DNA from 2 places in the Limosilactobacillus mucosae genome. Region 2 is predicted to be linked to the other one. Evidence: predicted binding sites of a transcription regulator. Region 2 holds the regulator's gene; the other holds the start of a gene.
The links. Region 2 encodes LexA, which represses DNA repair genes until DNA is damaged. Its sites were predicted from a motif close to CNAACANNTGTTNG; they were not measured.
Positions count from the first base shown of each region.

Region 1: the regulator LexA is predicted to act here: its motif matches at 11,513-11,526, upstream of H0G69_RS02060 (Y-family DNA polymerase).

Region 1 covers NZ_CP058954.1:447,860-463,919, forward strand. Annotated here, with positions in the region: gene H0G69_RS01995 (oligosaccharide MFS transporter) at 1-1,084, shown strand, start outside; gene H0G69_RS02000 (glucose-6-phosphate isomerase) at 1,331-2,692, shown strand; gene H0G69_RS02005 (MIP/aquaporin family protein) at 2,804-3,502, shown strand; gene H0G69_RS02010 (hypothetical protein) at 3,506-3,712, shown strand; gene H0G69_RS02015 (DUF1304 domain-containing protein) at 3,825-4,190, shown strand; gene H0G69_RS02020 (M57 family metalloprotease) at 4,232-4,957, opposite strand; gene H0G69_RS02025 (aldo/keto reductase) at 5,112-5,966, opposite strand; THF riboswitch at 6,140-6,233, shown strand; gene H0G69_RS02030 (folate family ECF transporter S component) at 6,287-6,841, shown strand; gene H0G69_RS02035 (hypothetical protein) at 6,922-7,290, shown strand; gene H0G69_RS02040 (hypothetical protein) at 7,395-7,724, shown strand; tRNA gene H0G69_RS02045 (tRNA-Glu) at 7,787-7,859, shown strand; tRNA gene H0G69_RS02050 (tRNA-Gln) at 8,961-9,032, shown strand; gene H0G69_RS02055 (hypothetical protein) at 9,456-10,271, opposite strand; gene H0G69_RS02060 (Y-family DNA polymerase) at 10,341-11,471, opposite strand; gene H0G69_RS02065 (hypothetical protein) at 11,708-12,307, shown strand; gene H0G69_RS02070 (MarR family winged helix-turn-helix transcriptional regulator) at 12,500-12,955, shown strand; gene H0G69_RS02075 (ABC transporter ATP-binding protein) at 12,948-14,690, shown strand; gene H0G69_RS02080 (ABC transporter ATP-binding protein) at 14,674-16,060, shown strand, end outside.
Region 2 covers NZ_CP058954.1:707,988-724,047, forward strand. Annotated here, with positions in the region: gene H0G69_RS03440 (ribonuclease H family protein) at 1-424, shown strand, start outside; gene H0G69_RS03445 (MarR family winged helix-turn-helix transcriptional regulator) at 1,097-1,549, shown strand; gene H0G69_RS03450 (B3/B4 domain-containing protein) at 1,599-2,315, shown strand; gene H0G69_RS03455 (hydroxymethylglutaryl-CoA synthase) at 2,326-3,495, shown strand; gene H0G69_RS03460 (pyridoxamine 5'-phosphate oxidase family protein) at 3,580-4,152, shown strand; gene lexA (transcriptional repressor LexA) at 4,184-4,810, opposite strand; gene H0G69_RS03470 (DUF896 domain-containing protein) at 4,977-5,228, shown strand; gene H0G69_RS03475 (YneF family protein) at 5,319-5,549, shown strand; gene H0G69_RS03480 (lysophospholipid acyltransferase family protein) at 5,684-6,322, opposite strand; gene H0G69_RS03485 (tRNA1(Val) (adenine(37)-N6)-methyltransferase) at 6,441-7,199, shown strand; gene H0G69_RS03490 (GIY-YIG nuclease family protein) at 7,183-7,464, shown strand; gene H0G69_RS03495 (D-2-hydroxyacid dehydrogenase) at 7,551-8,549, shown strand; gene H0G69_RS03500 (D-2-hydroxyacid dehydrogenase) at 8,749-9,747, shown strand; gene rpsB (30S ribosomal protein S2) at 9,915-10,706, shown strand; gene tsf (translation elongation factor Ts) at 10,813-11,688, shown strand; gene pyrH (UMP kinase) at 11,774-12,496, shown strand; gene frr (ribosome recycling factor) at 12,500-13,063, shown strand; gene H0G69_RS03525 (undecaprenyl pyrophosphate synthase) at 13,257-14,027, shown strand; gene H0G69_RS03530 (phosphatidate cytidylyltransferase) at 14,044-14,832, shown strand; gene rseP (RIP metalloprotease RseP) at 14,858-16,060, shown strand, end outside.

The sequences.
Region 1 (16,060 bases), 260 kb from region 2:
ACCAATCTTTGGGGTTATCTCCGACCGTTTGGTAATGAAAAAGAACCTGGTAATCACGATTGCAATCGGGATGATTTTAGTCGGTCCATATTTCCAATGGGTCTTTCATCCATTATTAAAGGTGAATACGGCACTGGTTGGTTTTGTAACCGGGATCTATCTTAGCTTTATCTTAAATGGTGGGGTTTCGGTAATTGAGCAATACGTTCAGCGGGCCAGTCTGACTAATAAATTTGAATATGGTCACTCCAGAATGGGTGGCTCGCTGGCCGGTGCAATTGCTTCTCTGATTGGTGGTCGGCTGTTTTTGTGGAGCCCCAACTCAATCTTTTGGGCCTGCACGGTTTCAGCAGTGATCCTGACATGTTGCTTGGTCTTTAGTGATAAGATTCACCTTGATAATCTGGCTGCCGTTGGTGTTGACAAGACTTCCTCACAATTAAATATGAAGCAGCTGGGTTCGATTTTTAAGTTAAAGAATTTCTGGTACCTTTCGCTGTTTTATATTGGAACTTCAGCAATCTATGATGTTTTTGATCAGCAATTTATTATCTTTTTCAAGAGCTTTTTCCATACTGCGGCTCAAGGGACACTGGCATACAGCTACATGACCAGTACGCAGACGGCACTTGAATTTCTGTTGATGATTCCAATGCCTTACATTATCAATAAGATTGGTTCAAAAAACGGCCTGATTATCTATGGCTTGATCCTAGGTGTGCGGATTATTGGTTCTGCAATGTCGCCATCGGTTGTCTGGGTCATTGTTTTACGGCTGTTGGCTGGTTTTGAAATGCCACTGGTTTTGGTTTCAATCATGAAGTACATCTCCGGTTCATTTGATTTGCGACTGTATGCGACAGTTTATGCGCTAGCGTCTAATTTTGCCAAGCAAATTTCGGTCTTTGTCTTTTCGACTTTAGCAGGTAAGTGGTACGATGCATTTGGCTTCCAGCACACCTACTATATTTTGGGGGCAATCGTTTTAGTCGTTACGATCATCTGTGCATTTGGCTTAAAGAAAGAAGATAAAGTTCAAGCCGGTGAAATCAGTGCTCCAGCTAATGCAGGCACGTCAAAATAATCAATCCGCTTAACTGAATCAACACTCTGATTGCTTAAAGCGTCGCCATTTGAAGGGTGGCGCTTTTTGAGATTAGTTTTTTTATATTTATTTGCGCAACCGTGTGTTTTACAAGCATAATGCTTATTAACGATTTCATTAATAGTGACAAGTCCCAGATCAGCATTGAAACCGGCTCCACAATCGGCTATTATTTTATTGTGAAATCATATGTTGGATAGATTTAAGGAAAGAAGTGTTTTTTTAATGACGCAAATTTCATTTGACGCCAGTGCACTGAAGAAGTTCGTGCACGAAAACGAACTGGGCGAAATGCAGGCGATGGTCAACGCGGCCGACAGCGAGCTGCGCAACGGGACGGGGGCCGGTGCCGACTTCCGCGACTGGCTGCATCTGCCAACGGAATATGATCATGAAGAATTTGATCGCATCAAAAAGGCGGCGCAAAAGATTCAATCAGATTCAGAAGTCCTGGTCGTAATCGGGATCGGCGGCTCATACCTGGGTACGCGGATGGCCATTGATTTTCTGCACGACTCGTTCTACTACTCACAAAAGCCAGCTGATCGCAAGTTCCCACTGGTTCTGTTTGCCGGTAACTCACTGAGTTCATCTTATTTGCATGATCTGGTTAAGCTGATCGGCGACCGCGACTTTTCGGTTAACGTGGTCTCCAAGTCTGGTACGACCACGGAGCCAGCCATTGCCTTCCGGATTTTCCGTGAGCTGCTGGTCAAGAAGTATGGTGAAGCCGGTGCCAACAAGCGCATCTATGCTACGACCGATGCCAAGCGCGGCGCTTTAAAGACTGAAGCTGACGATGCCGGTTGGGAAACCTTTGTAATTCCAGATGGCGTTGGTGGCCGCTACTCAGTTTTGAGTGCTGTTGGCTTGCTGCCGATTGCCGTTTCTGGTGCCGACATCGACCAACTGATGGCTGGGGCTGCTGATGCTGAAAAGTCATACACCAACCCAGACCTGACGCAAAACGAGGCCTACCAATACGCAGCCTACCGTAACATTTTGTATCGCAAGGGCTACACGACCGAACTGCTGGAAAACTACGAGCCAAACATGACGATGTTTGCCGAATGGTGGAAGCAATTGGCTGGTGAATCTGAAGGTAAGGACCAAAAAGGTATTTACCCATCCAGTGCCAACTTCACGACTGATCTGCACTCGCTTGGTCAATACATTCAAGAAGGTATGCGCAACCTGATGGAAACGGTTGTTAAGCTGGATACGCCAAACCATGACGTTACGATTCCAGCAGCTGAAAACGATCTGGATGGTTTGGCCTACCTGCAAGGCAAGAACATGGACTGGGTCAACACCAAGGCCTACCAAGCCGTGGTTGCTGCGCACAATGCCGGTGGCGTACCAGTTATGACGGTACACATTCCACGTGAAGATGAATACACGCTGGGCAGTTTGATCTACTTCTTTGAGGTTGCCATGGGCATTTCCGGCTACTTAAACGGGATCAACCCATTCAACCAGCCGGGCGTTGAGGCCTACAAGACGAACATGTTTGGTCTGTTGGGCAAGCCTGGTTTTGAGGCAGTTGGCGATCAATTGCGCGCACAAATGAAGGAAAACGAAAAATAATTTTTCGCGTCATTCGCTGGGACTGGCGAATGGCGTTTTTTAATTTAATAGATATAGTTTTGAAAACTAAATATTAAATTATTAAAACCATTTAATTAAGGAGAATTTTAAATGCTGGGAGAATTTTTGGGTACGCTGACACTGATCGTTTTGGGATGCGGTGTTGGTGCAGGCCTGAATCTAAATAAGACGATGGCGCATGGTCAAAGCGACTGGTTCTATGTAACGTTTGCCTGGGGGATTGCCGTAACTATGGGAGTCTACGTGGCGGCTTCGTTTGGTGCGCAGGGACATCTAAATCCCGCGGTCACTATTGCTTTTGCCGTAGCTGGAACCTTTCCCTGGTCGCAGGTGGCGCCTTATCTGGTTGGGCAGTTCTTAGGAGCGTTTTTGGGTGCTGTTTTAGTCATGATCCAATTTTGGCCGCATTTTAAGGCGACCAAGGATCCTAAGCACAACAATATCGGTATTTTTTCAACCGTTCCTGGGATTCGCAGCAATCTGTTCAACTTTTTGAGCGAGTTGATTGCGACGTTTGTCTTTATGCTGGTGCTTTATAATCTAGGGGATTTTACGACTGGGTTAAAACCGGTCGTTGTTGGGCTGGTGATCTTTGTAATTGGGGCCGGCTTGGGGACGACGACTGGCTTTGCGCTGAATCCGGCTCGTGACTGGGGACCGCGTTTGGCCTATACGATCATTCCAGTACCGAACAAATCAAGGGCAATGTGGGACTATGCCTGGGTACCGATGCTGGGACCGTTAGCCGGGGCTTTATTGGCAACGCTTTTGCAAATGACGGTGAAATAAATCATGAAAAAAGAAAAGCTGCAGGCTGAACTGGAACGGGTGCAAAACAGGCTGGCGATCTGGTGCGTATTGACAATCTGCTTTTATGTCATCGCGGCTTTGCGAGTCTTGCCGTTCATTCATTGGCTGGCCTGGCTTAGTGCCGGCTACTGTGTTTTTTTGCTTGGCACCTGGCTTTGGCTGTTTCACATCTATCGACATCTTAAATAAAAAACGCGCTCGTTTGCCACTGGCAGCAGGCGCGTTTTGCATTCTTAATTGCTTGCGCTTATCCAGGTTTCTTGCAATAATTAGCTAGACATTTAATCAATGGGGGATATTCATGGAAATTTTAGCAATGGTGCTAACGATGCTGGTTGGAATTGAGCATCTGGGGATTATGGGATTGGAAATGTTTGCCAGTCCCGCTAAACAGGCCAAGGCATTTGGACTGTCAGAAGAATACGTTAGTCAAAAAGAAGCACGGGTGTCATTTGCCAATCAAGGCATCTATAACGGTATGCTGGGTCTGTCTTTAATCATCAGCTATTGGCTTTTTAGCGGCACCGTTTTGATTAAAGTGTGGCTGTTGCTGTTGAGCTTTGTTATTGTCGTTGCTTTTTATGGCGGTCTGACGGTTGGCAAAAAGGTTTGGGCAATGCAGATGCTGCCGGCAGTTCTGGCTGCGGTCTGCTGTGTGCTGGCATAAAATAAAATCGCTAAGATTGGTTGATCAATCTTAGCGATTTTTTAATTGGCAGCGACGTTTTGAGTTGAGGTTTTGATGCTAGAACTGGTTGCGCTGCTGGAGCTGGCCTGGCTGCTGTAAAGCTCGTTGACGGCATCAATGTCACGCTGCTGGATGGTATAGAGCGATCCGGCTGGCTGCATGACTGAGATGTCATTGGTATGCTGCAGCCCAATAGCATGTCCCAATTCGTGCTCAGCCGTGTTGACGATTCGTTCCATGGTATAGCCATAGGAAGGATCAAGCAGGTAGGCGGTATTTAGGTAGACCGTGCCATGAACGAAATAGCCGGTTAATGAATCAACGCTCATCTGAGTCATTCCAGCGGCATCGTTGTCTTTGCTCATGGTTGTCATTACGATATCGGCATTTTTTCTGCTGCTGGTCTGCGTGAACTTAAAGCTTCCGGTAGCGTTCCATTTGGCGATTGCATCCAAGGCGGCCTGCTGCAGCGTCTGGTTTTCATAGCTGACATAGACGGTGGCCGTTGTTTTCTTCCAGCGACCACTGACCGAATCTGAATCGCTGCTGGTCTGCTGCGTCTTGGCTGAAGCGGTAGTGGTTGCTTTTTGACCAGTCACGCGACTCTTTAGCTGCTGAAAGTTGGCCTGCGCGACATAGGCGATTCGATTTACTGCAGCCCGTGCATTGTCGTTATTATGATAGACCCAGCTAAAGCCAATCAGGATAACGGCATAAAGCATGATGGTGCTAAAAAAGCGTCGCATGGCGATTCCCTCCTTTACGGCAGTTGTAAGGTTATTTTACCTTTTTGCCTCAGTGACGTCTAATTTGAAGACAGCCTAACACGAAATTTAAGAGATCTTAAAACAGCATGGTGCAGAAAAACTCTGCACCACGCTGTCTAATGACGATTAAAGATTAATATGGATATTGGTAGCCAAATTCGTAGACCATTTCTGGTTCCTTACTGATGCGGTGATTGGTGTTCAAAGCGTCAATCTGCTGCATTTCGGCTGGTGATAGCTTAAAGTCAAAAATATCGGCATTGGCTTCGATGCGGTCTTGATGAACGGATTTTGGAATGATGGCAATGCCGTTTTGCAGATGCCAGCGCAGGATAATCTGAGCAGGCGTTTTTCCGTGTGCCGCAGCTAATTTAAGCAGCACTGGATCATCCAGACGCTTACCGCGGCCAAGTGGGCTCCAGGCCTGCGTAATGATGTTGTGTTCGGCATTGAACTTAAGCATTGGTTTTTCCGTTAGCCAGGGATGAACCTCCAATTGATCTAAAACCGGCATTTCGCGCGCTTTGGTTGCCAGATATTCCAAATGCACCATGCCGTAGTTGGAAACGCCAATCGAACGTACCAATCCTTCTGCCTTCAAGTCTTCAAAGGCTCGCCAGGTTTCAAAGAAGTGTTGGTGAACCGGCCAGTGGATCAAAAGTAGGTCAACGTAATCTAGGCCAAGCTTTTTTAATGAGCTGACAACCGACTGTTTGGTTTGGTCGTAGCCTTGGTTGGCTTCTGAAACCTTGGTCGTAACAAAATAGCTTTCACGTGGTGCGGACAGCTGCCGCAGACCCTCACCGACGAATTCTTCATTTTCATACATCTGCGCCGTATCAAATAAACGGTAACCGGTTTCGTATGCCCACTTAATGGCGTTGACGGCTTCCTTTTCATCCGTGATTTTGTATAATCCAAAACCTTCTTGTGGCATTCGGTTGCCATCTGCCAGGGTTAAAAATTGATTGCTGATTTGAGTGGCCATTTTTAAAATCCTTTCTTTGCTGTAAAAATAAGCTAACTAAATTATACGCTAAGTTGTCAGGTAATTTATGAGTAAATCCAATCTCGAATGTCTAAATTATCATCTGGATTAAAATACGAATGATATTAGATCAAATGTTGAAAAATAAAGCTTTAAGTCGTACAATATCAAGCGTTGGGGTAGGAAAATATGAGTTATTGTCCGGTGGAGCGGAATGTGGAAACCGGAAGGAAGCTGCGGCTGCTTGTATTTTCCGCATTCACCACCGGAGACCATGGTCAATGTTGATCCCTAACAAAAAATTTAGGGAGATGTTGATTATGAAAATATTGTCACTGCACGGTCCCAAGTTTGATACTAAGAGAATGGCGCTGGCAGCAATGCTGATCGCGCTGCAGATTATTTTGGAGAAGCTGTCGATTGGTGATCCGGCAGTCTTAAAGATTGGTTTAGGCTTTATTGCCACGGCACTGATTGGCTTTTTACTGGGACCATGGATTGGCGCGCTGTCAATGATTATCAACGACCTGATCAGTAATACGCTGTTGAGCTCTGGGGCCATGTTTTTTCCTGGTTTCACTCTATCAGCCGCGATTTCAGGAATAATTGCCGGGATGTTCTTATATCAGCAGCAGATCAACTGGCGGCGAATCCTGATTTATGAATTTTGCCAGATTCTGATTACTAATGTCTTTTTTACGACACTTTGGCTCTATTTGATGGGAATAGGGCAGAGCAGCAGTGCGATGTCTTTTATGGCACTATTGATGGTACGACTACCCAAAGAGGTTATCTCCTGGCCAATTGAGGCATTGATCGTCTTAACGCTTTTAAAGGCGGTTGAACGGGCTGGTCTCAAGACGACTTTTGATTAAAATAGCAGTAGGAGCATGATTTTGATGATGGTCAGAATCATGCTTTTTGATTGCCTTTGATTATATTGGAGAATTTGGTTATGAAAAAAATTAAAATCAGTGAAACGGCTGTCTTTATTATTGGCAGTCTCGGAATAGCGATGCTGGGAGCAGATTTTCCACCGCCGCTTGGTTTTTGGAAAATAATAGCTGTTATTAGCTTGGTTGCCTTGATTCAATGGTATTATCTTGACTGGCTGCTAGAGAGGATCAACTCTAAAAAAAGCCTTTTGATGACGGTGGGAACATACGCATTGCTTGGTGGTATGAGCGCAGCGGCAATGATTGCTGCTTCAGGTCAGCTGAAAAAAGAGACTGTGATCTGGCTGGGACTGATCATACTGGGGACTGCAGCTTATGGCCTATTTTTATGGCTGGTTAATTGGCTGATTCGACATTTCGTTAAATAATTATGACAGACGGTTGGAGGAATGACTTAACTTTTTTTAGCCCTTTCTGCTAAAATGAAATGCAGTGGTGAAATTAAGAGAAGAGAGAATAAGGAAGCGATAAGATGGCCAGTAATTCTGATACTTTGTACTACGTTTTGTCCAAGATCAATCATCATCCCGAGTTGATCAAAACGCGGATGCCACTCTATTCAAATGCGATTTCGATTACGATTCCCGATAATTTGAAGATCGCTGATTCTGATTTTTATTTTCCAGACAGTAAATTAATGGTTAATCGGTTGGCGCCGGAATTCGTTGCCAAAAATGGCGAGCTGTTAGATTATTTCTACCAGCAGACGCGTGGTGATATTCCGGGATATCATGATGTCTGGGTTACGACGTCGCATATTCCACGCGAATCGGTATATTTAATTGAACTTTCTTATGAATAATTCAAAATATTGATTGACAAAATCCATCATAGTAACGTAAACTAATACATGTACGTTACTATTGCCCACTGGTCAAATTGGTTAAGACGTCGCCCTCTCAAGGCGGAGTTACGGGTTCGATCCCCGTGTGGGTGATACAAAATTAAAACTTAATAATTTTAAAAGGTCAATGTGCGATTTTCGTACGTTGACCTTTTTTTACTTACTAAACTAGGCATGATTGATGCAACTAAAGAACGATGGCAAATAAGTGGCTGATAGTCGTTCCAGAACAGTCCAAGTTGATGGCGATTTCGATAAATACCCGCTATTACGCGATTGCTCGGTGCTGATCGGTAAAATTGACAGCACCGTGGTTAAATGATGCAGTCATAAACTTTGAATGGTTTCGATGGGATGATAGATATCTTAAAGCAGCTGCGACAGCGAGCAGTAATGTTAATGACGAGCAGCGCGGTCTTTTATGGCAGTGTGATTAATTAGGCTTTGGCTGGGTTTGATTCAGCAGGGATTATAAAGTGACTATTGATTTGATGGCAAAGGTTATTCAAAAATTTTGCATCATAACATATGACGGAAATATCATTACCTAATTTTCGAAAAAAGCGATGTATAAGTAGGTAAAAATTATTGTATATTGAGTTAGGCCCCTCCTAACATTACCTACTATTTGGGAAAAATCCCCCAATAGTAGGTAGTTCACAAAGTCGGTCTAGCTCAAACAAACCCAAAATATACATTTTTACCTACTATCTAAGGAAAAAAGGCCTAAAGTAGGTAAAGCTAGGTGAGTTGAGTATACAGTTACCTACAATCGGTTAAAAATTAAGATATAGTAGGTAATTTAAGGATCCTGATTGTTTAGGACTTGATTTTATTCACAAAGGCAGCTATTTTCCTATTGAAATGAAAAATATTAATCAAAGGTCCTTTTATAATTTTGAACTGGATACTGTCTGCTTAGATTATACTGAGTATTATGATGAAGGTGAACTGGTACTGGCTATTAAATGATTTTACGGATAGCAGCACTGATTTTAGCATTTTGCCGCTTGCGTGGATTGTCTGGATGGATTATGCATTCGAAACCTAATCTCAACCATAATTCGTGAGTCAAATTCAAGTGACAAACTGGACGATAAATAGTTTTAAAAATAATTTTGGAAAAAGTGTTGACTCAATATAGGTTATTATGTATACTAATAATCGTTGTTAAAAGCAATCAACTCAACTTATTGGGTATTAGCCAAATGGTAAGGCAGTGGACTCTGAATCCATAATTTACAGGTTCGATCCCTGTATACCCAATCCTAACAACATTGTGCATCTGTCAACGTCTTCAATCGTTGATATGATGCACTTTTTTATTTCATTTCACAAACAGATACTCTCAAAAACAGAGAAATTGGGTTGATATTTGGGTTGACTTAATGAGGCGAACAATAGCAAGTGAATTACTGATATAACAATATTTAAGCGGTCTTTTGATTAGGCCGCTTTTTCTTATTTTGGGTTAACATTTCGCTTTTTAGCCCTCGTCAACTGATCAGCAGTAGGCAAAACGATTCTTCGGTGGCGCTCAAACGCAAAATTTTTGGAATTTACCGTTTGAAAAGGTCGATGCGCGTTCAAGAACATAAAAAAATCTAACCCCCGTCAAAATAAGGCGGGGGCTTTTGGGGATGATGCAGGGCGTGGAAAACTCTGCAAAAGATTTAATTGAAAAAGATATTATAGCGACTCGGATTGCTGATCACGATCATTGTCATTGTTGACCAGCAACTCGCCATGGCAAATTAATTTTAATGGCAAGGCCAATTGGTGCTGATGCGCTGGCTTGATAAAAGCGGTCTGCTCGGTGGTGCCTAAAATCATGCCGCTGATGCCATGGCAGCGGCCGCCAAACTGCAGCTGCAGATGTACGGGCTGGTCTTGATCGATGCTGAGTTTCAATAATGATCGAATCGCAAATTGGCTCTGATGATTTTGGGGAACTTCAATTGGCAGGGTGGCAAATTCGTTTTCAACCTCATTAAGCTCAGCAATCCGAAAGCCATGCCACTTACCCATGCCGTAGTCAATGTATTCATTTTTAAAAAAGGCACTGGCAATCTTGACCGCTTCTTCGTCATGATACTTAGGTAGGCGAACCGGGGCTGACATGGTGGGCGAAACTGCTGAATTCTTGATAATCGGTTCCTGTTTAAATGTCGGTGCTTGATAAGGGTGGGAGACAATGCGGCGCTGACTTTCTGGCCAGCGTTGATTACCAAAACCACGAAAATCAATGTTGATCTGCAGACCCTCTTGTTCGCGCAGCAGACGTAGCAGTGTTTCTAACTGATCCAGCTGCTGGTTGGACATTGAATAAAGAGGATAGGAATGCGTTCTAAAATGTGGCCGGTAGATCTCAAAAAAAAAGTTAAACTGATCGTCATAATGATCATTGACTACCAGAATATGATAGATGGTTTTAGGCAGTCTTTTAAATAATGGCCAGACCTGTTCAGCAATTTGATGAGCAGCGCTGGCAAGTGAATCATCCATGGTTTACCTCATTAAATTTTTAATCGCCCCGCAGTTGGCAGCGAGGTCATGCTGAATATCAACAATCAATCAAAACAGCGAGATCTGCTGTGTATTGGCATCGCTGAGCCGGCTCAATGCAATGGAAATATTGCGGACGGCAGCCCCCGACCAAGCCTGATGAAAAATGCCAAGCAGATGATCGGTCAACAGTTTTCGTTCAGCAGTTGGCTCAATGGTAATCTCATGACTATAGCTGGTGCGGCCATTCTTATCGGTAACGCCATTGGCATAGCCAATTCCCAGGCGAATGCGACCGGCTTTTTGATGATGCCTGCTGAGTCGATCGATTACGTCGTTGGCAACCTTGATGATACCCTGCTCAATGTCTTTTTGACGGCTGAGATCTTTAGGCATGACTTGTGAACTGCTCCAGCTGGGATTTTTAGGGGTCAGCCGTACGGAAAGATCAGTGCGGTCAATACCCCAAGCCAACGCGTAAAGATGAGTACCGGCAACGCCAAATTCATGCTTAAGCCAATGAGGATCGGTATGAGCTAGATCGCCAACGGAATTAATGCCTAAAAGATTTAGTTTCGCAGCTGTTTTTTTACCAATGCTCCAAATATTGGTCAAATCATGTCGCGGCCAGATACGAGCGGCAAAATCATGATATGAAAGCCGTCCCTGAAAATTAGGCGCGTGCTTGGCGAACAGATCTAAGGCCAGTTTTGCCTGCAATGGATTTTCACCAATCCCAACCGTAGTCCGCAAGCCAAGTTCTTCAAAAACAGCCCGCTGAATTACCGCCGCTGCTTTTTCAGGAGTTGCGCCAAAAAATGGCCAGGTGTCGCTTAGATCAAGGATGCTTTCATCGATTGAGTATGGCCACCAGTGATCAGCATCGGCATAGCGACGGAAAATCTGATTGATCTGCCGGTTTTTTTGCCGATAAAGCGCCAGTCGCGGCGGAACGGTTAAAAGTCTGGCATCACTGGGAACCTTGTAGCCGCGGTCAACGTTGCGAATGCCAAAGTGCTTTTTGGCCAGTGGCGAGGTGGCGACGACCAGACCGCTGCCATTATTTTCATGTTCAGCCATGACCAGCAGAACGGAATCCAATGGGTCAATTCCGCGCTGAACGCTTTCAATACTGGCGAAAAAAGACTTATTGTCAATCATCAAATAAACGCCATGTGGTTCATTATGGTAGTCAAGCATCTCAAAATGGCATCCTTTCAGGTAACTTTTAATCAATTATACGAACGTGTGTTTCAAAATGCAAATTAAACCATTAAGCAGCTGGTCTGATCCGAAACACGAAAGCAGCAGGTTGGCTGATGGCTTGCCAAATCAGCAGCGGATATCATAAATACCGGTTCGAAAAAATGTTACATTATTGTTGCAAATGAGTTACAATGGTAATGAAAAATTGAATCCGGAAAGGGGCGGTTGACATGATTAAGCAGTCGAAGCATTGGCTAACGGGATTGTTGATGGCAGCAATGGTGCTGAGCTTAACTGGCTGTGCATCAGTCAGCGCTCCAACCGGCAACAATCAGTCAGCCGATTCCAGTAGCTCAGCGACAGCAGTTTCGCATCAGCGGGCTCAAAAGAAGCATGCGGCTGCCAAAACCAGTAAGGCCAGCCAAACGTCGCAAAGTATCAGTTCATCAGTTGCAGCCGCAACTTCCAGCAGTCTTGATAGTGCGGCTATTCAATCATCAGACGCAGCGGTTCAGAAAGCCGAGCCAGCGACATCAGCAGCTCAAACGGCAGTCAGTCAGGCAGCTGCTTCAAATGAGTCAGCGCAGGCGGCTGCAACGGTTAACGATCAGGTGGTTGATGGACTTAACCAAGCCGCTGGTCTACAGCCGGAAAATGGCGACCAATACATGACCTCACCAACCAGTGATGGCAGCTGGCAGGTTGACGTACGGACCAGCAACGGTGCAGGGCAGGATCCGAATGTCTCGCATTTAAAAGGAATCTACAAATACAATCCAGCAACCGGTCAATACCAACAGATGGATCCAATGACTGGTGAGTTCAACTAAATATCAACATTGCCAATGGTCATGAACGCTGGACGGTTGGCAATGGTTTTTTGCTCAGTGAAAGCATCCGTTAAAACGGGTGCTTTTTCTATTCTCAAAAAAAGCTTGACGATTATGGGAAAGAGAGTAAACTAAAAAATCGTTAGGTACATAACTGTTATGTACCTAACGATTTTAATTGGAGGAAATAAAATGTCGATTAGCGATGAAATGCTGTTTGGTCATCTGTTTTTGTTGGGCATGGACATTCGAATGGTATCCAAGCCTAAACAGCGTGGCTTTCATGGTCAGGGACGCGTCTTGTTCCTATTGTCGAAACATGAGAATATCTCGCAGCGTGAATTGGCCAGTCTGGCACAGATCAAGCCGGGTTCAATGACTGAGATTCTGACCAGAATGGAAAGAGACGGTCTGATTACAAGGCAGCGCGATGTCAGCGACAAGCGCGTCATTCATGTGCGGCTGACCAAAGCAGGTACTGAACTGGCAAAAGAAAATCATCAGCGTCATCAATGGTTCTGCAAAACTCTATTCGGAACGCTGAGTGATGAGGAAAAAGCAGAACTTAATCGATTGATTTTAAAAATTGATCAAAACATCAAAAATGAATGTTTAAAAAATAAAGAAGGTGAGAATAGTCATGCTTAAGATTGCCAAACGTAATCTGCAATGGTGGGCCGTTGTCTTGGCGGTTTTATTTATGGTTGGTCAGGTCATTTGTGACTTGACGATTCCAACGCTGACCTCGGAAATTATCAATCGTGGGGTAGTCAAGCAGGATCTGTCGTTTATTACTCATGAAGGATGGATCATGATGGGAGTCGCGCTGATTGGACTGTTAATGGCAATTGGCAATATTTATTTTGCAGCCACACAGGCGATGAAGGTCGGCAAAAATCTGCGGGCTCAGATCTATCACCGTGTTTTTCGGTTTTCGGAGCGTGAGATGTCAGAGTTGGGAACCTCATCTCTGATTACGCGCTCAACCAATGATGTGGTGCAGATTCAAAACGTGATCGTCCAGATGCTGCGGATGATGATTCAATCTCCAATCATGTTGGTGGCGGCCTGTTTTTTGGCTTATCAGCGTGAACCAAGACTGACCAAGATTTTTCTGATCAGTCTGCCGATCTTGGCAGTAGTCATTATTATTATCATGTCGATGGCCACGCCTTTGTTTAAGAGTATCCAGAAAAAGACTGACCGCATCAATCTGATTTTTAGAGAAGGCTTGACTGGCGTGCGGGTAATTCGGGCCTTTAATCAAGACGACTTTGAGCAGGAACGCTTTAAAAAGGCTAATCGCGACTATACGGATACTGGAATCAAGGCCTTTACGCTGGTCTCGTTGATGTTTCCGGTAATGACCCTGATTTTGAGTCTAACCAACGTCAGCATCATCTGGATGGGCAGTCATCTAATTGCGAACATGACGATGGAAGTTGGTGATCTGATCGCGTTTTTAAGTTATGCCGTAATGATCTTGATCAGCTTCATGATGCTTTCGATGATCTTTGTCTTTGTTCCACGGGCGCAGGCATCGGCAGTTCGAGTCAATGAGGTCTTGGAAAAGCCGATCAGCATTCACGATGCGCCAAAGGATCAGCAGCTAAAGCTCGATTTGAGCAAACCAGCCTCATTAAGCTTTGATCATGTCGATTTTCGCTATCATGGCGCTGAACGACTGGCGCTAGCCGATCTGAATTTTAAGGTTAAGGCTGGTCAGACGCTGGCAATCATTGGCGGAACGGGATCAGGCAAGTCAACTTTGGTGAATCTGATTCCACGGCTTTTAGAGATTGAAAAAGGCGAGATTCGAGTCAACGATCAGCCAATCAATCGCCTGAGCCAGCATGATCTGCACAGCTTGATCTCGATAACGCAGCAAAAAGCCGTGCTGTTTACGGGGACGGTTCGCAGCAATCTGCAGTTTGGCAATGATCAGGCTGATGATGAACAGATGTGGCATGCCTTAGAAGTAGCCCGGGCAGCTGATTTCGTCAAGGAAGCTGGTGGCCTGGATGCGGTCGTTGAGCAAAACGGGAGCAACTTCTCGGGTGGACAGCGGCAGCGGTTGGCAATTGCGCGGACGATCATTAAAAAAGCATCCGTTTATGTTTTTGACGATTCGTTTTCAGCGTTAGACTTTAAAACCGATGCCCAGCTACGAATGGCCTTAAAAGCCGACCCGCAGATCAAGCAGGCCGTGACGGTGATCGTGGCGCAGCGGATCTCAACGGTTGCCGATGCCGATTTGATTTTGGTACTGGATGAAGGACGCGTGGTTGGACAAGGAACGCATGCTCAGTTGAAGGCTGACAATCCAACCTATCAGCAGATTCTGCATTCACAGATTCAGGAAGGAGATGAAGCACATGCGTAGAGGACCACATGGCGGACCACGCGGCAAGGGAGCCAAGGCACAGGATTTCTGGAGCACGACTGGTCGCTTGTTTTCCTATCTGCGGCCATGGGCTTGGGGAATGATTTTCTCGATCGTGCTGGCCATCATTTCCGTAATTCTATCGATCGTCTCGCCTAAGATCTTAGGACAGGCCACGACGACGATTTATCAAGGAATAATGAAGGGCTATGCTCAGATGAAGGCTGGGCAGCATCTGACCGCATTGCCGATTGATTTTGACAAGATCAAGCACATCGCCATCATCGTCGTTTTGCTTTATTTGTTCTCAGGCCTTTTCAGTCTGGCACAGCAGGTTATTATGACCAATATTTCGCAAAAGGTGGTCTATAACCTGCGACGTGACGTTAAAGCGAAGATGAAGGTCGTTCCGGTTAAGTTCTATGATACGCACAGCAACGGGGATCTGATGAGTCGAATGGTCAACGATATGGATAACATTGCCACCACGCTGCAGCAGAGCCTGATTCAAATGATTACCAGTGTGATTACGTTTGTCGGAGTGCTGGCGTTGATGCTGTCCATCAGCTGGAAACTGACGCTGGTTGCGCTGATCATCGTGCCTTTGAGTCTTGGTGTCGTTGGCATGATTGCTCCCCGCGCGCAGAAACTGTTCAGTACGCAGCAAGAGGAGCTCGGCAAGATCAACGCACAAGTCGAGGAAACCTTTGCTGGGCAGACGATCGTGCGGACGTTTAATCATGAAGAAGATGAAGAAGCCAAGTTCGCGCAGAAAAACGAGAAGTACTATCATTCTGCCTGGCTGGCACAGTTCTTTTCGATTCTGATCTTCCCGTTTATGAACTGCATCAAAAACGTTGGCTATCTGCTGGTTGCCGTGATTGGGGCGGTGCAGATCATTCATGGTCAGATTACGCTGGGGAACGTCCAGGCGTTCTTGCAGTATACCAATCAATTCTCGCAGCCTTTGACTCAGGTTGCCAATCTGAGCAGTACGATTCAGCAGACGATTGCCTCAGCTGAGCGAATCTTTGAAGTGCTGGACGCGCCGGAAATGGATGAGCGAATTTTAAAAGACCAGCCATTGCCCGGTCATGATCAGCCTAAGATTGAATTTAAAGACGTTCAGTTCAGCTATAATGACGAGCCGCTGATTCAAGACTTTAATCTCAAAGCGCCAACCAATCATATGGTCGCAATCGTTGGGCCGACTGGGGCCGGCAAGTCAACGATCATCAATCTTTTGGAGCGTTTCTACGACGTCAAGGGCGGTCATATCTATCTTGATGGTCACGATACGCGGACGATGACCCGCAGCCAATTAAGAACGCATATTGCAATGGTGCTGCAGGATACCTGGCTGTTTAAAG
Region 2 (16,060 bases):
CGTTCACCAAGATGATCTCGCAGCCTGGGCCTATCTGATTCGGTTTGAGGATGGCTTAAAAATCACCGATACGGCTGGTGAATTGGGTGCTACCAACAATCGCATGGAGGTCATGGGGCTTTTAAAGTGTCTACAGCGTCTGCTTGAGTTAAACCTGCAAAACGAGCCGATTGAGGGTATTCTCGACTCGCAATACGTTTTAAATGCGATCAATAAAGGGTGGCTGTACAGTTGGGTGCGGCGCGGCTGGAAGACTTCTGGCGGCAAGCCGGTTGCCAATCAAGAACTCTGGGCCGAGGTGAGCGTGCTGCTGCCTAAATTCAAGCAGCTGCGCTTTAAATGGACCAAGGGACATGCCAACAGTCACGGCAACGTTACGGTCGACCAGCTGCTGAATTCAACGATGGACAATCTTAAAGCTTAAATTTGATTAAAATAAAACTCGTTTGGTCGCGCGTTATGGCGGATCAAACGAGTTTTTTGCAGTTTTAATGACGAAATGCGGCGATCAAAGAGACTCAAACCGGATCGTGACCGCCAGTGCTTTTTAAGTAGCCAGGCTGAACTTGACGCAGTCTTGGACAGGAACGTTAAGCTGCTCAGTGTTCTGTGCAGTCTTACTTACGGTTTTATGCACGAAAATCGGTATAAAACATATGATGAGAAAATCATTACCTACTTTTTACCAAAAATCGGAGCGAAGTAGGTAGTTGCAACCCTCGCAACCGCTCCAGATTTGAATTTTCACAGGTCCAGTAGGTTTGCGACCACGAGGATTTTCCTGAATTAACCTGCCAGCAGTTTGACGCTGATTATAGTTGATGGTGACTATTCAATATGTATAAATAAAAAAAGCTATCAGATAACGATTCCCCGCAGTTTAAAGAAACGGAACCGTACCAAATAGCTGGTAGTCAAGAAAGAAGTGAATGTCGGCACTCCTTACGGTTAATTATATTACTATACTGCCGTGTAAAAGAAAACCCCTAATCTGAAATTTTATAAGAAAATTTGTGAATAATTTTCATGTTTTGGTTTAAAGTTGCAATTGCAACCGATTATCGATATAATATTGAGCAAGAAAGGGGGGGAAGCTTTGATCGATGTATTGCGCGAGATGGGAATGGCATCGCGAGCCCTAGATGCCATGGCTAACGCGGAATTTAAGAAGCTGGATCTGGCACGCGGTCAATTCGTATATTTGGTTCGAATCTATGAGCACCCTGGCATTATTGCACGCGATTTGGCAAAATTAATCTTGATGGATAAAACAACGATTGCCAGAGCAGTTGCCAAACTGGAAAAAAACGGCTTGATCGTGCGACGGTCCGATCCGGCCAATCATCGTATCAAGCGAATGTACGTCACGAAAAAAGGAGCGGAATTATACCCGTTTATCATTCGTGAAAACGAGCATTCAAATGACGTTGCTTTACAAGGCTTTTCACCTCAAGAAGCGCAGCAGGCTCACGACTACTTGCAGCGGATGCGCCAAAATCTGGAAAAAGACTGGGATTTTGTTAAAGCAGGCGGTCAAAGAAATTATTAACGATATTTAAGAGATAATAAAGACATTAAATGAGTAAAGGAGTTTTATTATGAAACGTGTCGTAGTAGATGAAAGTTTTTGGGAAGTCTTTCCAGATGCAGAGATTGCAATTATGTACGTTGATGGGATTGATAACCATGATACGGATGAAAACAAGGCCGAACGTGCTGAATTATTAAAACAGGCAACCGCGGAATCAGCCAAGTTCACCAAAGAAGAAACTTTCCGTGATAATCCAGTCGTTGCACAGTGGCGTGAAGCCTATGCCAAGTTCCCTAAGCGTAAGGGTGCCCGAGCATCAATTGAGGCACTGCTTAAGCGGGCCAGCCAAGGACACGTTTTTGAACCGATTGAGCCATTGGTTGACGTCTACAACAGCATCTCGCTGCGCTATGGCGTTCCTGTTGGTATCGAGGATCGTGATAAGATCGCCGGTGACATGCATCTGGGCAAGGCTAAGGGCGGCGAAAGCTTCCAACCAGTTGGCGCTGACAAAGATGATCCAGCTCGGGAAGGCGAGATTCTCTATTATGACGATGAGGGTGCCGTTTGCCGCAGTCTAAACTGGCGTGATGCTCAACGCACGATGCTGACCAGCGATTCTAAAAACGTGGTTATCGTTATGGAAGCAGTTAATGAGGATCAGATTCTGCGGACGCATGAGGCGATGGATGAGCTGCAAAAGCTGATTGAACACTACTTTGGTCAAAAGCCGAGCGCACCACACTACTTGACTAAAGAAAATCCGATTGCCGATGTAGACTAGGTGAGTGCAGATGAAGATCGGAATTGATAAGATGGCGTTTGCGACAACGTCGGAATATATTGATTTGACTGAACTGGCTAAAGTGCGCGGTGTCGATCCCAATAAATATCTAATTGGGATTGGTCAAAGCGAGCAGGCAGTTTTACCGCCTACGCAGGATATCGTGACAATGGGAGCTGCTGCTGCCGACAAAATGCTGAATGAACGTGATCGAGAGCGCATTGCCACGGTGATCGTTGCTACCGAATCAGGAATCGACAATTCTAAAGCCAGCGCAATCTATGTTAAGCGGCTGCTGAATCTGGATGACTACGTAAGGACCGTTGAAGTTAAGGAAGCCTGCTATTCAGCAACGGCTGCGATTCAATTTGCCAGAGGACAGGTGGTATTGGAGCCAGAAAAGGCGGTTTTGGTAATTGCAGCTGACGTGGCGCGTTATGGCTTAAAGACGGCTGGCGAGGTTACGCAGGGTGCTGGAGCGGTTGCCATGCTGATTACGGCTGCACCGAGGATCCTGGCAATTGAACGGACTAGCGTTGCTTATTCGCAAGACGTGATGGACTTTTGGCGGCCGCTTTATGCTACTGAAGCCATGGTCGATGGCAAGTATTCGACCAACGTCTACATTGACTTTTTCAAGCATACGCTGAGTCGCTATGAAAAATTAACGGATCGCAAGCTGGATGATTTTGCGGCAATCGCTTTTCATCTGCCATTCACTAAAATGGGCAAAAAAGCTTTGGAAGCTGTCTTGGGTGAACGGGATGATCAAACGGCCTGGCGTCTGCGCAAGGCACTGCTGGCCAGCCAAAACTACAGCCGCCGGGTCGGCAATCTCTATACCGGTTCGCTTTATTTAAGCTTGATGTCGCTTTTGCAAAACGACCCTGATCTAAAGGCAGGTGAGCGCGTCGGCCTGTTTAGCTATGGATCCGGTGCGGAAGGCGAGTTTTACAGCGGGATTCTGCAGCCTGGCTATCAAGAACAGCTGAGCAACGTGGCTGGAGATCTCAGTGAACGCCAGCTGATTTCGATTGCGGCCTATGAGCAGCAGTTCAATGACCAGTTAGGAATGAATAAAGCAGATGTTGAGTACGACATCAGTGCGGATCCGGCTCGTTTCGTCTTAGCCGGTCAAAAGAATCATCAGCGCCAATACGTTGATAAGCAGCAGCTGTAAAATTTTCAAGCTGACTGAGATTGCAATTCGTCATTGCCTTTTTTATAATTTATTAAAAAACGATTATAAAAGAGGCGCTTTTTGATGAGAAATGATATCTATTTTGATCCGATGACGGTTGAATGGGTGATGGCGCATTGCGATATTGCGCGGCTCGGCGTACAGGATGACGAATCGGTGTATGTCGTTCCGGTCCACTTTGGCTATGAATTGGATGAGCAGCAACATTTTCATCTTTACTTTCATGGGAATGCGGCCGGTCAGCGCGCTCGTTTGATGCAGGCTAATTCGCATATTGGTGTTGAGATGGAAAGCGACTATCAACTGCTTCCCGCGCCGCAAGACAGTGCATTTAGCGCCCGGTTTCGCAGCTTGATTGGCAAAGGAACGGTTAAAGAGCTGACTGATGCGGCTGACAAGGTGCATGCCTTAACCGTGATGATGCATCATTATGTGGCCAGAATGCCGCATCCGCTGACTGCAGCAATGGTTGATCCGGTTCATGTCTGGCGCGTGGATCTGGATGAGGTTTCATGTAAGGTGAAAAATCCGGATCATGATTGGCAAATGATTTTAAAACAGCTGGGGCATCCCCTTGAAACTACTGATGCAGTAACTGCCAGCAGTCAAAAGTCTAATGCTGATAATAAAGATTAAAAAAGAGATGGGAAAACTCCCATCTCTTTTTTTAATAGATGCTATCGCGGAAAAGACCAACGACTTTGCCTAAAATGGTTACCCGGTCCAGGATGATTGGGGCCATTGTATCGTTTTCTGGCTGCAGGCGATAATGACCGTTTTCCTTGAAGAAACGCTTGCAGGTAGCCTCATTGTCATCATTCATGGCAATTACGATATCGCCATTTTTAGCGGTATCCTGTTTACGAACGATAACCTTGTCGCCGTTTAAGATCCCCATGTTGACCATGGAATTACCTTGAATCTGCAGCATAAACAGATCGTTATGGTCCGGAATCGAAGGCGGGATCGGGAAATAATCGGTTGCATCTTCGACAGCGAGAATCGGCTCACCGGCAGCAACGATTCCTAACAATGGAATTTTTTCCTGCTTTGGCGCAATTCCCAAGACATCCATGCCGGCGGGCGTAATCTCTAGGGCACGCGGCTTGGAAGGATCCTTTTGCAGGTACCCCTTCTTGATAAGCCGATTGATATGCCCGTGAACGGTAGACGTAGATGAAAGGCCGACAGCTTTACAGATTTCGCGAACAGTTGGCGGATAGCCGTGAGTGGCGACCTGTTGATGAATGTAGCTGAGAACGGCCATTTGCTTGCTGGCTGCTGTTTTTACCATGTTGCCACCTCATTTTCAGATTTGGAGCAATTATATCATACTTGCCAAATATTTTCAAACATACGTTCGTTGAAACTTAACGGCGCGGATTGCTTGCTAAATAATGCGGCGTTCGCTACACTAAGTAACGTAAAAATCGCTGTTTAAGGCAGAGGGGAAGAAAATTATGGCTGATTCACAAGCACAAGAAAAGCTGCTCAAACGAATCAATGAGCTGGCACACAAAAACAAAGCGGAAGGACTGACCGCGGCCGAAAAAGCTGAACGCAAACAGCTGCGCGATCAATATCTCAAGAATTTCCGAGAGGCTTTTCGCTCAAATATTGAGATGATGCGGATCTTTGATAAGGATGGCAAAGAGGTTACACCGGAAAAAGTTCGGCAGATTCAACGCAAAAAAGGGCTGCGTGACGACTAATTCAATGATTAATTCATCGAATGCGTCTTTTATTTGACGCCGATATCGTGTAACATTAGTATCGTTATCTAAAATAAGGGGGAAACATCCATGAGTACTGGGCTTAGTATCATGTTGATCATCCTGGCACTGCTGGTTGGCCTTTTGGTTGGCTTCTTTGGTGCTCGGAAATACATGGAAAACTACCTGCGTAACAATCCGCCGATTTCTGAAGATATGCTGCGGACGATGATGATGCAAATGGGCCAAAAACCTTCAGATCGCAAACTGCACCAAATGATGCAAGCGATGAAGGCTCAAGCGCGCAAGGCAGGCAAATAGCAATTAAAAAGGACCGGTGCACTGCATCGATCCTTTTTGATTAATATTGACGAAAATCCTGGTCAGTCTGACTGATTTTTAGTGGCCAGCTGTCAGGCTAAAGTCAAGACTTAATTTAAAATTGATAAGCCCGATTAAAAATCGTCGTCTTTTGGTTTTTCGGGCATGTAGTAGTGATAATTGGGATCAAGCTCGTTGTCCAGCTGATCGAATGCCATCTGCATCTGTCGTTCCAATTCCTGCTGATTTTCATCAGTCAGGCGCATTTTACGGTCAATGTAGATTGGCTCGCCGAAATTGATCTTGCGTTTTTGTCGCTTGAAGATGCTGCTTAGTTTCAATGGCCCTTGGTAGACGGCTGGCACCAGCGGCACGTTGGCCATTTTGGCGATGATCAGCGCGCCGCCTTTGATCTTGCTGGAATAACGCGAGCCGGTCGGAAAGATGATAGTTGAGCGATCACCATTTTTAAGCAGTTTGACCGGTGTTTTAATAGCAGAAGGGCCGGGATTTTTGCGGTTGACGGGAAAAGCCCCCAGCTTGCGCAGAAACCAGTTGGCAAACCGCCCTTTGAACAGCTCTTCTTTAGCCATGAACGTAAATTTCTTAGGATAGACTGCCAGTGCTAACAATACCGGATCCAACCAGGTACGATGTGGTGCGACGATAATGTAGTTGCCCTCGGGAAGGCGATCTTTATGTTCAATCTGAGGCCGACCGTTAAACAGCGTTAACAGCGGATTGACCAGATGAACCAAGAAATCATAGAGCATTTAAACAACTCCCAATTTTTAAAGTAATTTTATATATTTAGTATGACGAACCATACTCAAACATGCAAGCAAACATATACAGCTACAGTAAATTATTAGCAACCAAGTGAGGAAAAATATGACAACCGTTCAGCTTAAACCAAACGAGCGCATTGATCAGCTCAGCGCGCAAGGAGTACAAATCATTCAATCCAGTGAAGTTTTTGCTTTTTCATTAGATGCCGTCTTGCTGGCAGATTTTGTGCGGCCAAATCAGCGTCAAAAAATCAAAATCGTGGATCTGTGTGCCGGGAATGGCGCAATCGGTTTGTTTTTGCACCATAAGCTGGGGGGACATTTTTATGAAATCGAGCTGCAGGAACGGCTGGCTGACATGGCTCGGCGATCAGTAGCCTTAAATGATCTGACAGCCCGCTATGAAGTGATCAATGATGATGTTGCCAACGTCTACCGATACGTAGCCAAGGACCGAGCCGATGTGGTCGTGTGCAATCCGCCTTATTTTAAGAACGCGCCGGCCAGTCAAAAAAATCCAAATCGCTATCTGGCCATTGCCCGTCATGAATTGACGATTGATCTGGCAATGGTCTGCGATCGGATGAGCGGCCTTTTGAAGATGAATGGACGCGGCTATCTGGTTCATCGACCGGACCGCCTGCCGGAAATCTTAGCGACAATGACGGCTCATCGATTGGCACCCAAGCGGATCAAGTTCGTATATCCCAAACCAGGCATGGAGGCCAATATGGTGCTGATTGAGGCAATTAAAGACGGCAAGCCGAATGGGACGCGGATTATGCCGCCGTTGATCGTGGCGGGCGAAGATGGTAAGTATGGTCCGGAAGTGCAGGCGATGCTTAATGGCTCAAATATCTGAGCAGCATTATTATTTTTACGTGCTCTATTGCGCGGATCACACGCTTTATGGCGGCTACTCTACGGATGTCTGGCGCCGGTTTGCGATGCATCAATCTGGCAAGGGAGCCAAGTATACCCGACCGCAGAAACGCCATCCACTCAAGCTTTTGTACTATGAGGAGTTCGATAATCAGCATGATGCGCTGAGTGCGGAATGGCATTTTAAACATCAGTCGCGCGCTAAGAAAATTGCTTACTTGCGAGCACATAATATTAAAATTTGATTAAAGATTCTTCCATTCAATTAAATCTGTCTGTATAATCTTTTTTGGAGATAAAGATTTGTTTATGTAGTGGAGGAATTTGAGATATGAAGATTATTGCGTACGGGATTCGTGAAGATGAACGTCCTTATGTTAAAAACTGGCAATGGGCCAATCCAGACGTTGAGCTGATCTGTACGGACAAGCCGCTGGACGTTGAGTCGGCTGAATTGGCCGCGGGCTGCGATGGTGTGGTTGCCTACCAGCAGAAAAGCTACTCGGCTGACCTTTTAAAACAGCTGCATGAGATGAACATTCACAACCTTTCTTTGCGTAACGTTGGCGTTGACAACATCGATGCTGAAGCGGCAGTCAAGTATGGTTTTAAGATTACCAACGTGCCGGTCTACTCGCCAGCTGCCATTGCTGAATTTGGCGTCACGCAGCTGCTGAACCTATTGCGGCGAACTAAGGAATTTCAGAATAAGTTTGCCAAGCGCGACTATCGTTGGGCGCCAAACATTGCCAGCGAGCTCAATCAACAGACGGTCGGCATTGTTGGCGCGGGTCATATTGGCCGAGTTATGGCGCATATCTGCCGGGGCTTTGGTGCCCGCGTGATGGTCTACAATCATCGTCCTAAGCCAGATCTGGTTAAGGCTGGCGTGTTTACTGATTCTTTAGATGAGCTGTATAAAGAGTCGACGGTGATCTCTTTGCACGTGCCAGCCGTTAAATCAACTTACCACATGCTCAATCGGGATGCCTTTGCCAAAATGCAAAAGGGTGTTTTGATCATTAATATGTCGCGCGGTTCTTTAATCGATGAGCAGGATCTGATTGAAGCGCTTGATAGCGGCCAGGTTGGTGGGGCTGCTCTGGATGTCTTGGAAGATGAGACCAAGATTTTTAACAAGGATATGGCCAATCAGCCATCCAACTATCCGGCATTTGATAATCTTGAATCGCGCGAGAACGTTTTGATTACACCGCATACTGCATTCTATACCGATGAAGCCGTGCGCAATATGGTTGAGCAGAGTCTGGATGCCAGTCGTGAATTGATCTTGACGGGAGCCAGCGACAAACTGGTTAAACTAGGATAATAATTTTGACACGATGTTTTGCAGACATCGTGTTTTTTTGATTATGAAATTGGAATTTTAGAAGCGTTTTCTCATCATTTAGGTTTCTTTTGAAGAGCTTTCATAAACAAAAATAGCTAAAATTGTTAAACTATGAACTTTTGGGTTATACTGGAAGTAACGATGAAAAACAACTAAGCCAATCGGAGGTATGAAATCAATGAAGATCTTAGCTTATGGTATTCGTGAAGATGAAAAACCTTTCGTTAAGGAATGGGAACAAGAAAACCCAGAAGTTGAAGTTGAAATTACCGACAAGCTGCTGGATGAAGAAACGGTCGCAATGGCAAAAGGCTTTGATGGGGTAGTTGTCTACCAGCAAAAGCCATATACCGATGCGGTTTTTGAAAAGCTGGACTCCTATGGCATTCATAATGTTTCCCTGCGTAATGTTGGGGTTGACAACATGAACCCAGCTACGGTTAAGAAGTATGGGTTTAAGGTTACCAACGTACCGGTATATTCACCAGCTGCCATCGCAGAATTTTCCGTTACGCAATTGATGAATCTGTTGCGGCGGACCAAGGAATACTTCCACAAGTTTGAGCGTGGCGACTTCCGCTGGGCCCCACAGATTTCCCAAGAACTGAATCAGCAGACGGTCGGCGTTATCGGGACTGGTCACATTGGTCGTGTTGCAATCGATATCTACAAGGGCTTTGGTGCTAAAGTGATCGCCTATGATGTTTATCACAACCCAGAACTGGAAAAAGAAGGCCTTTACGTTGACACTTTAGACGAGCTCTATGCCAAGGCCACGGTAGTTACGCTGCATATTCCGCTGTTCCCATCAACTGAGCACATGCTGAACAAAGCAGCCTTCGATAAGATGCGTGATGGTGTCTTTATCGTCAATGCCTCGCGTGGTCCGCTGATTGACGAGCAGGCTTTGATCAATGCACTTGACTCTGGCAAGGTTGCCGGGGCAGCATTGGATGTTTTGGAAGATGAAACCAAAGTCTTTAACCACAATATGGTGGGCAAGAACATGACCTATCCAGAATTCTGGAATCTCAATTCACGTGAAAACGTTCTGATTTCGCCACACACGGCTTTCTACACCAACATTGCCGTTCAGAACATGGTTAAATTCAGTCTGTCAGCCAATAAGGACCTGATTGAAACCGGGACCTCTGATAAGCTGGTTAAGTTTGACTAATTCAAATAATTGAAGAAAAAAGGCTTGCGATGGCAGGCCTTTTTTTGTATACTATCAGTCGGTGCTAAATGCCCAATTCACACCTGGCGGGATGTCAGAGGAAGTGCCAGCTGGTGCCCCTGACAGATGAACGACAGGGAGGAAAAAACTATTTGGAGGTATGATTCATGTCTGTTGTTAGCATGAAGCAATTGCTTGAAGCCGGTGTCCACTTTGGTCACCAAACTCGTCGCTGGAACCCTAAGATGAAGCCATTCATCTTTACGGAACGCAACGGCATCTACATTATCGATCTGCAAAAGACGGTCAAGATGATCGACACGGCCTACGACTACATGAAGGACGTTGCTGCTAAGGGCGGCGTTGTTCTGTTCGTTGGTACGAAGAAGCAAGCACAAGACTCTGTTGAAGAAGAAGCTGTGCGTGCAGGTCAATACTACGTCAACCACCGTTGGCTGGGTGGTACCCTGACCAACTGGAAGACGATCCAATCTCGGATTGCTCGCCTGAAGGAATTGAAGAAGATGAGCGAAGACGGTACGTTCGACGTACTGCCAAAGAAGGAAGTTTCCGTGCTGACTAAGCAACGCGAAAAGCTGGAACGTTTCCTGGGCGGTATTGAAGACATGCCACGCATCCCAGACGTTTTGTACATTGTGGACCCACACAAGGAACAAATCGCTGTTAAGGAAGCTCAAAAGCTGCACATTCCAATCGTTGCCATGGTTGACACCAACACTGACCCTGACGATGTTGATGTTATCATCCCATCCAACGATGATGCTATTCGTGCCGTTCGTCTGATCACGGCTAAGATGGCAGATGCTGTCATCGAAGGCAAGCAAGGCCAAGACGATGCCAAGCAAGCCGAAGCAGTCGTTGAAACTGCTGACGAACCAAAGGAAGTTTCTTCAGACGATCTGCAAAATCTGAAGAACAGCGTTGAAGGCAACAACTAACCAAATTAGTTAACGCTTGGGCTGTTTTGCAGTTTGGACCATTTTGGCCTAAGCGCAAAACAGCCTTTTTCATTAAAAACAACTATTTTTAAGGAGAGACGTACTCATGGCTGAAATCAAAGCTAAGCAAGTAATGGAACTGCGGAAGAAGTCCGGTGCCGGAATCATGGACGCTAAAAAGGCCCTGGTTGCCAGTGATGGCGACATGGACAAGGCAATGGACTGGCTGCGTGAAAAGGGGATTGCCAAGGCTGCCAAGAAGAGCGACCGTATCGCTGCTGAAGGTCTGACCAACATTGCGGTTGATGGCAACACGGCAGTTATCGTTGAATTGAACTCAGAAACGGACTTTGTGGCTGCTTCTGATCCATTCAAGGAATCACTGGCTGACGTTACCAAGGTGCTGCTGGAAAACAAGCCAGCTGACCTGGACGCTGCTTTGGCTTCCAAGACGGCCAACGGTACGCTGAACGATGACCTGATCTCCACGACGCAAAAGACTGGTGAAAAGGTTTCTCTGCGTCGCTTCGCCTTCGTTAACAAGGAAGACGGCGACAACTTTGGTGTTTACCTGCACCAAGGCGGTCGGATTGCTGCGCTGGTCGTTCTGCAAGGCGCTGACGAAGAAACGGCTAAAGACGTTGCCATGCACGTTGCTGCCGTTAACCCAGAATTCATGACGCGCGAAGAAGTTCCAGCTGATCGTCTGGCTCACGAACGCGAAGTCTTCAAGGAAGAAACGCTGAACGAAGGTAAGCCTGAAAAGATCGTTGACAAGATCGTTGAAGGTCGTCTTAACAAGTTCCTGTCCCAAATCTGCCTGGCAGACCAAGACTTTGTCAAGGACCCAGACGTAACGGTTGCTGAATACGTTGAATCCAAGGGTGGCAAGCTGAAGAGCTTCATCCGCTACGAAGTCGGTGAAGGTATCGAAAAGAAGCAAAGCGACCTGGCTGCTGAAGTCAAGGAACAACTGAAGTAATTCGTTAATTGACGAAATTGCGCACTGGTCGATGACATCGGTGCGCTTTTTTTGCAAAATCATGCATAGCAGGAAGGAATTTCAAATGTCTAAAGTAAAATACAACCGGATCGTTTTGAAACTCAGTGGTGAAGCTTTAGCGGGTGAAAAAGGCTTTGGTATCAATCCGCCGGTAATCAAGAAGATCGCTGAAGAAATCAAGCAGGTCTGCGATTTGGGCGTTCAAGTCTGCATCGTCTGCGGCGGTGGCAACATGTGGCGCGGCGTTACCGGTGAACAAATGGGAATGGAACGTGCTCAAGCTGACTACATCGGCATGTTGGGTACGATCATGAACGGTCTGTCGCTGCAGGATGCGCTGGAATCAGTTGGGGTGCCAACACGAGTTCAAACTGCCATTGAAATGCGTCAGATTGCCGAACCATACATTCGTCGCAAGGCCATTCGTCACCTGGAAAAGGGTCGTGTGGTAATCTTCTCTGCTGGTACGGGCTCGCCATACTTCTCGACTGACACGACGGCTGCATTGCGGGCTGCCGAAATGGATGCCGATGCAATCTTGATGGCTAAAAATGGCGTTGACGGCGTCTACTCTGCTGATCCAAACAAGGTCAAGGATGCCGTTAAGTTTGATCATCTGACGCACATGGACATTTTGGACAAACACCTGCAAGTGATGGACTCCACTGCCAGCTCGCTGTCAATGGACAATCACATTCCATTGGTAGTCTTCAATCTGAACACGCCTGGCAACATTGTCCGTGTCGTTAAAGGCGAAGAGATTGGGACCACGATTGAGGGGGAATAAATAATGGCTGAAGGTAAACAAATCCTAGCAGAAGCTAAAGAAAAGATGAGTAAGTCTGGGGACGCATTGCGGCGGGCACTAGCTGATATTCGGGCCGGTCGCGCCAACGCCAGCTTGCTGAACTCGGTTAAAGTTGAGTACTACGGTGTGCCAACGCCTTTGAATCAGGTTGCTTCGATTACGATTCCAGAAGCACGGCAACTGCTGATCTCACCATATGATGAAAGTCTGCTTGGTGAAATCGAAAAGGCAATCTATGCTTCCAATCTGGGCTTGACGCCACAAAACGACGGTTCGGCAATTCGGCTGGTAATTCCACAGCTGACTGAAGAACGGCGTAAGGAACTGGTCAAGCAGGTCAAGGCGGAACTGGAAAAGGCCAAGGTTGCGGTTCGTAACGTGCGGCGCGAAGCCATGGACGACCTGAAGAAGGGTAACAAGAACGGCGACTTTAACGATGATGAATTCCACAAGCTGGAAGACAAGGTTCAAAAAGAAACTGATGAAGGAATCAAGAACTTGGAAAAGATTGCCGACGAAAAAGAAAAAGAACTAATGGAAGGTTAAGTTCTATATTCTAATTCGAAAGAGAAATCAGCGCACTTCGCGTTGGTTTCTTTTTATTTTTACTGACAAAGAAGACTCAGAATGCAAAAACCAGCTTTAAAATTATGCATAGTTGGTGACAAATGTAGAGTCAGGCCTAGATTTCTGGTAAAATGAAAAGTGTTGCAATTAAAAACAATGCGGAAATGGAGGGTTGTTCTTGTTTAACAAGAATCACCAGGCGGCAGACGAGCCGCAATTGGATATGTCCCGCATCCCAGCCCATGTCGCCATTATCATGGATGGCAATGGTCGCTGGGCGCAGGCACGATACCTACCTCGCGTGGCGGGTCACAAGCAGGGCATGCAGACGGTGAAGAAAGTCACGATTGCTGCCAGCGACCTTGGCGTAAAAGTACTCTCGCTTTACGCTTTTTCAACGGAAAACTGGAAACGGCCAGAAAGCGAAGTCAGCTACTTGATGGATTTGCCGATTCGTTTCTTTAATACGTTCGTGCCAGACCTGGTTAAGCATAACGTTAAGGTAACGGTTATGGGCGATATCACCAAGCTGCCGGAAAAAACGCAAAAAGCCGTTAACGATGCGATGGCAGATACCAAGGACTGTGACGGCATGATTCTAAACTTCGCGCTTAACTATGGCGCACGTGATGAAATCAAACGGGCCGTGCAGTCAATCGCGCAACAGGCTGCAGCTGGCGAACTTGATCCTGCTTCCATCACGGAAGACACGATCAGCGGACATCTGATGTCAGCACAGTTGGGCGAGTTTGCCGATCCTGATCTTTTGATTCGGACCAGCGGCGAAGAGCGGATCTCGAACTTTATGCTTTGGCAGATTGCCTACAGTGAGCTGCTGTTCGTGCCGGAACACTGGCCAGACTTTGATGGCGAGACGCTGAAACGCTGTCTGATTGATTTTCAAGGGCGACACCGTCGTTTTGGCGGTTTGGTAAATAAATAGAAACGGGTGAAGATTAGTGAAAACACGGATTATTACGGCGATCGTTGCCTTGGCGATCTTTATTCCATTGATTGTCTACGGCAGCTGGCCATTAACGATTGCAGCAGTTGCATTAGGCATGATTGCAATGGGCGAGATTCTGAGCATGAAAAAGATGTTTTTGACGTCTTTTCCAGCGATCGTCAGCTACATCGGCGTGGCAATCATGGTCCTGCCTAACAGCTGGCTGGGCTTTTTGCCGAGTCACATCACGCGGCTGTTTGCCATGTACGTAATGGTGCTGCTTTTGTTGCTGCATACGGTTGTGCATAAACAGCGCTTCAGCTTTGACGATGCCGGCGTCTTGGCTTTGGGCATGCTCTACATCGGCATTGGCTTTAACAATTTCTTGGCAGCCCGGGCCGTCAGCTTTACGACGCTTTTGTATGCCATGCTGATCGTCTGGCTGACTGACAGCGGCGCCTATCTGTTTGGCCGCAAGCTGGGCAAGCACAAGCTGGCACCGCGTGTCAGTCCGAATAAAACCTGGGAAGGCTCGATCTGCGGCACGCTTTTGGCCACGGTGGTTCTGGCCGTTTACCTCTACTTCTTCCCAGTTGGCTATCACAACTGGGGCTTGATGGTCTTTTTGACGCTGCTGCTCTCGATTCTGGGTCAATTCGGCGACCTGGTCGAATCAGCACTCAAGCGATTCTACGGCGTTAAGGACTCTGGTAAGATCCTGCCTGGCCATGGTGGTATTTTGGATCGGTTTGACAGTATGCTGCTGGTCATGCCGGCTCTGTACCTGCTGGGGATTATCTAAGCTGGCCGAAAGGTGAGGCGATTCTGTGATATTAACGATTATTACCTTTATTATTGTCTTTGGACTGCTGGTCTTGGTGCATGAATATGGCCACTACTACTTTGCCAAGCGGGCCGGGATTCTGGTTCGTGAATTTTCGATTGGCATGGGTCCCAAGATCTGGTGGCATCGCAAAAATGGCACGACCTATACGATCCGGATTCTGCCATTGGGCGGGTATGTCCGGCTGGCAGGTGCTGATGAAGAAGATGAAGAGTCGCTGCGTCCCGGAACGCCGGTTGCCATTCAGCTCAATGACCAGCAAAAAGTCACCAGCATCAATACCAGTGATAAAAACACGCTGTTTCAAGGCATCCCATTGCAACTGATTGATCATGACCTGAATGAAGGCTTATGGATCAAAGGGTATGTCAATGGTGATGAAAGCACGGTCAAAACATACGCTGTCGATCATGACGCTACGATTATCGAAAATGACGGCACGGTTGTTCAGATTGCGCCTAAAGACGTGCAGTTTCGTTCTGCCAGTCTGGGTAATCGCATGCTGACCAACTTCGCGGGGCCGTTCAACAACTTCTTGCTGTCTTTGGTCGTCTTTATTATTCTGGGCTTTACGCTTAGCGGTATTCCAACCAACAGCAATCGACTGGGCGCGGTTCGTTCTGACTCGGTAGCGGCTAAGGCAGGTTTGCGGACCGGTGATCGAATTACTCAGATCAATGGTAAAAAAACCAAGAACTGGACTGCTTTGGCAACTGAAATTTCGGGTAATCCCGGCAAAAAGCTGACGGTTGAGTATCAGCGCGATGGTCATCAGCATACCACGACGATGACGCCTAAAAAGGTCAAGCAGGGGAATGAGACGGTTGGTCAGGTCGGCATTATTGAAGAACAAAAAACCGATGTCAAATCAAGAATCACGTTTGGCTGGCAGCGGTTCGTCCAGGCCGGAACTCTCATCTTCAGCGTCTTAGGCCACATGTTTACACACGGCTTTAGCCTCAACGACTTAGGTGGACCGGTCGCGATCTATGCCGGCACCTCGCAGGCGACTGCATTGGGGATCAATGGCGTGCTTAATTTCCTGGCCCTTTTGTCGATCAACCTGGGAATCGTCAATCTGCTGCCAATTCCTGCTCTTGATGGTGGTAAGCTGTTATTGAACATTATCGAGGCAGTCATCAGGCGGCCGATTCCCGAAAAAGCTGAGGGGATCGTTACGATTATT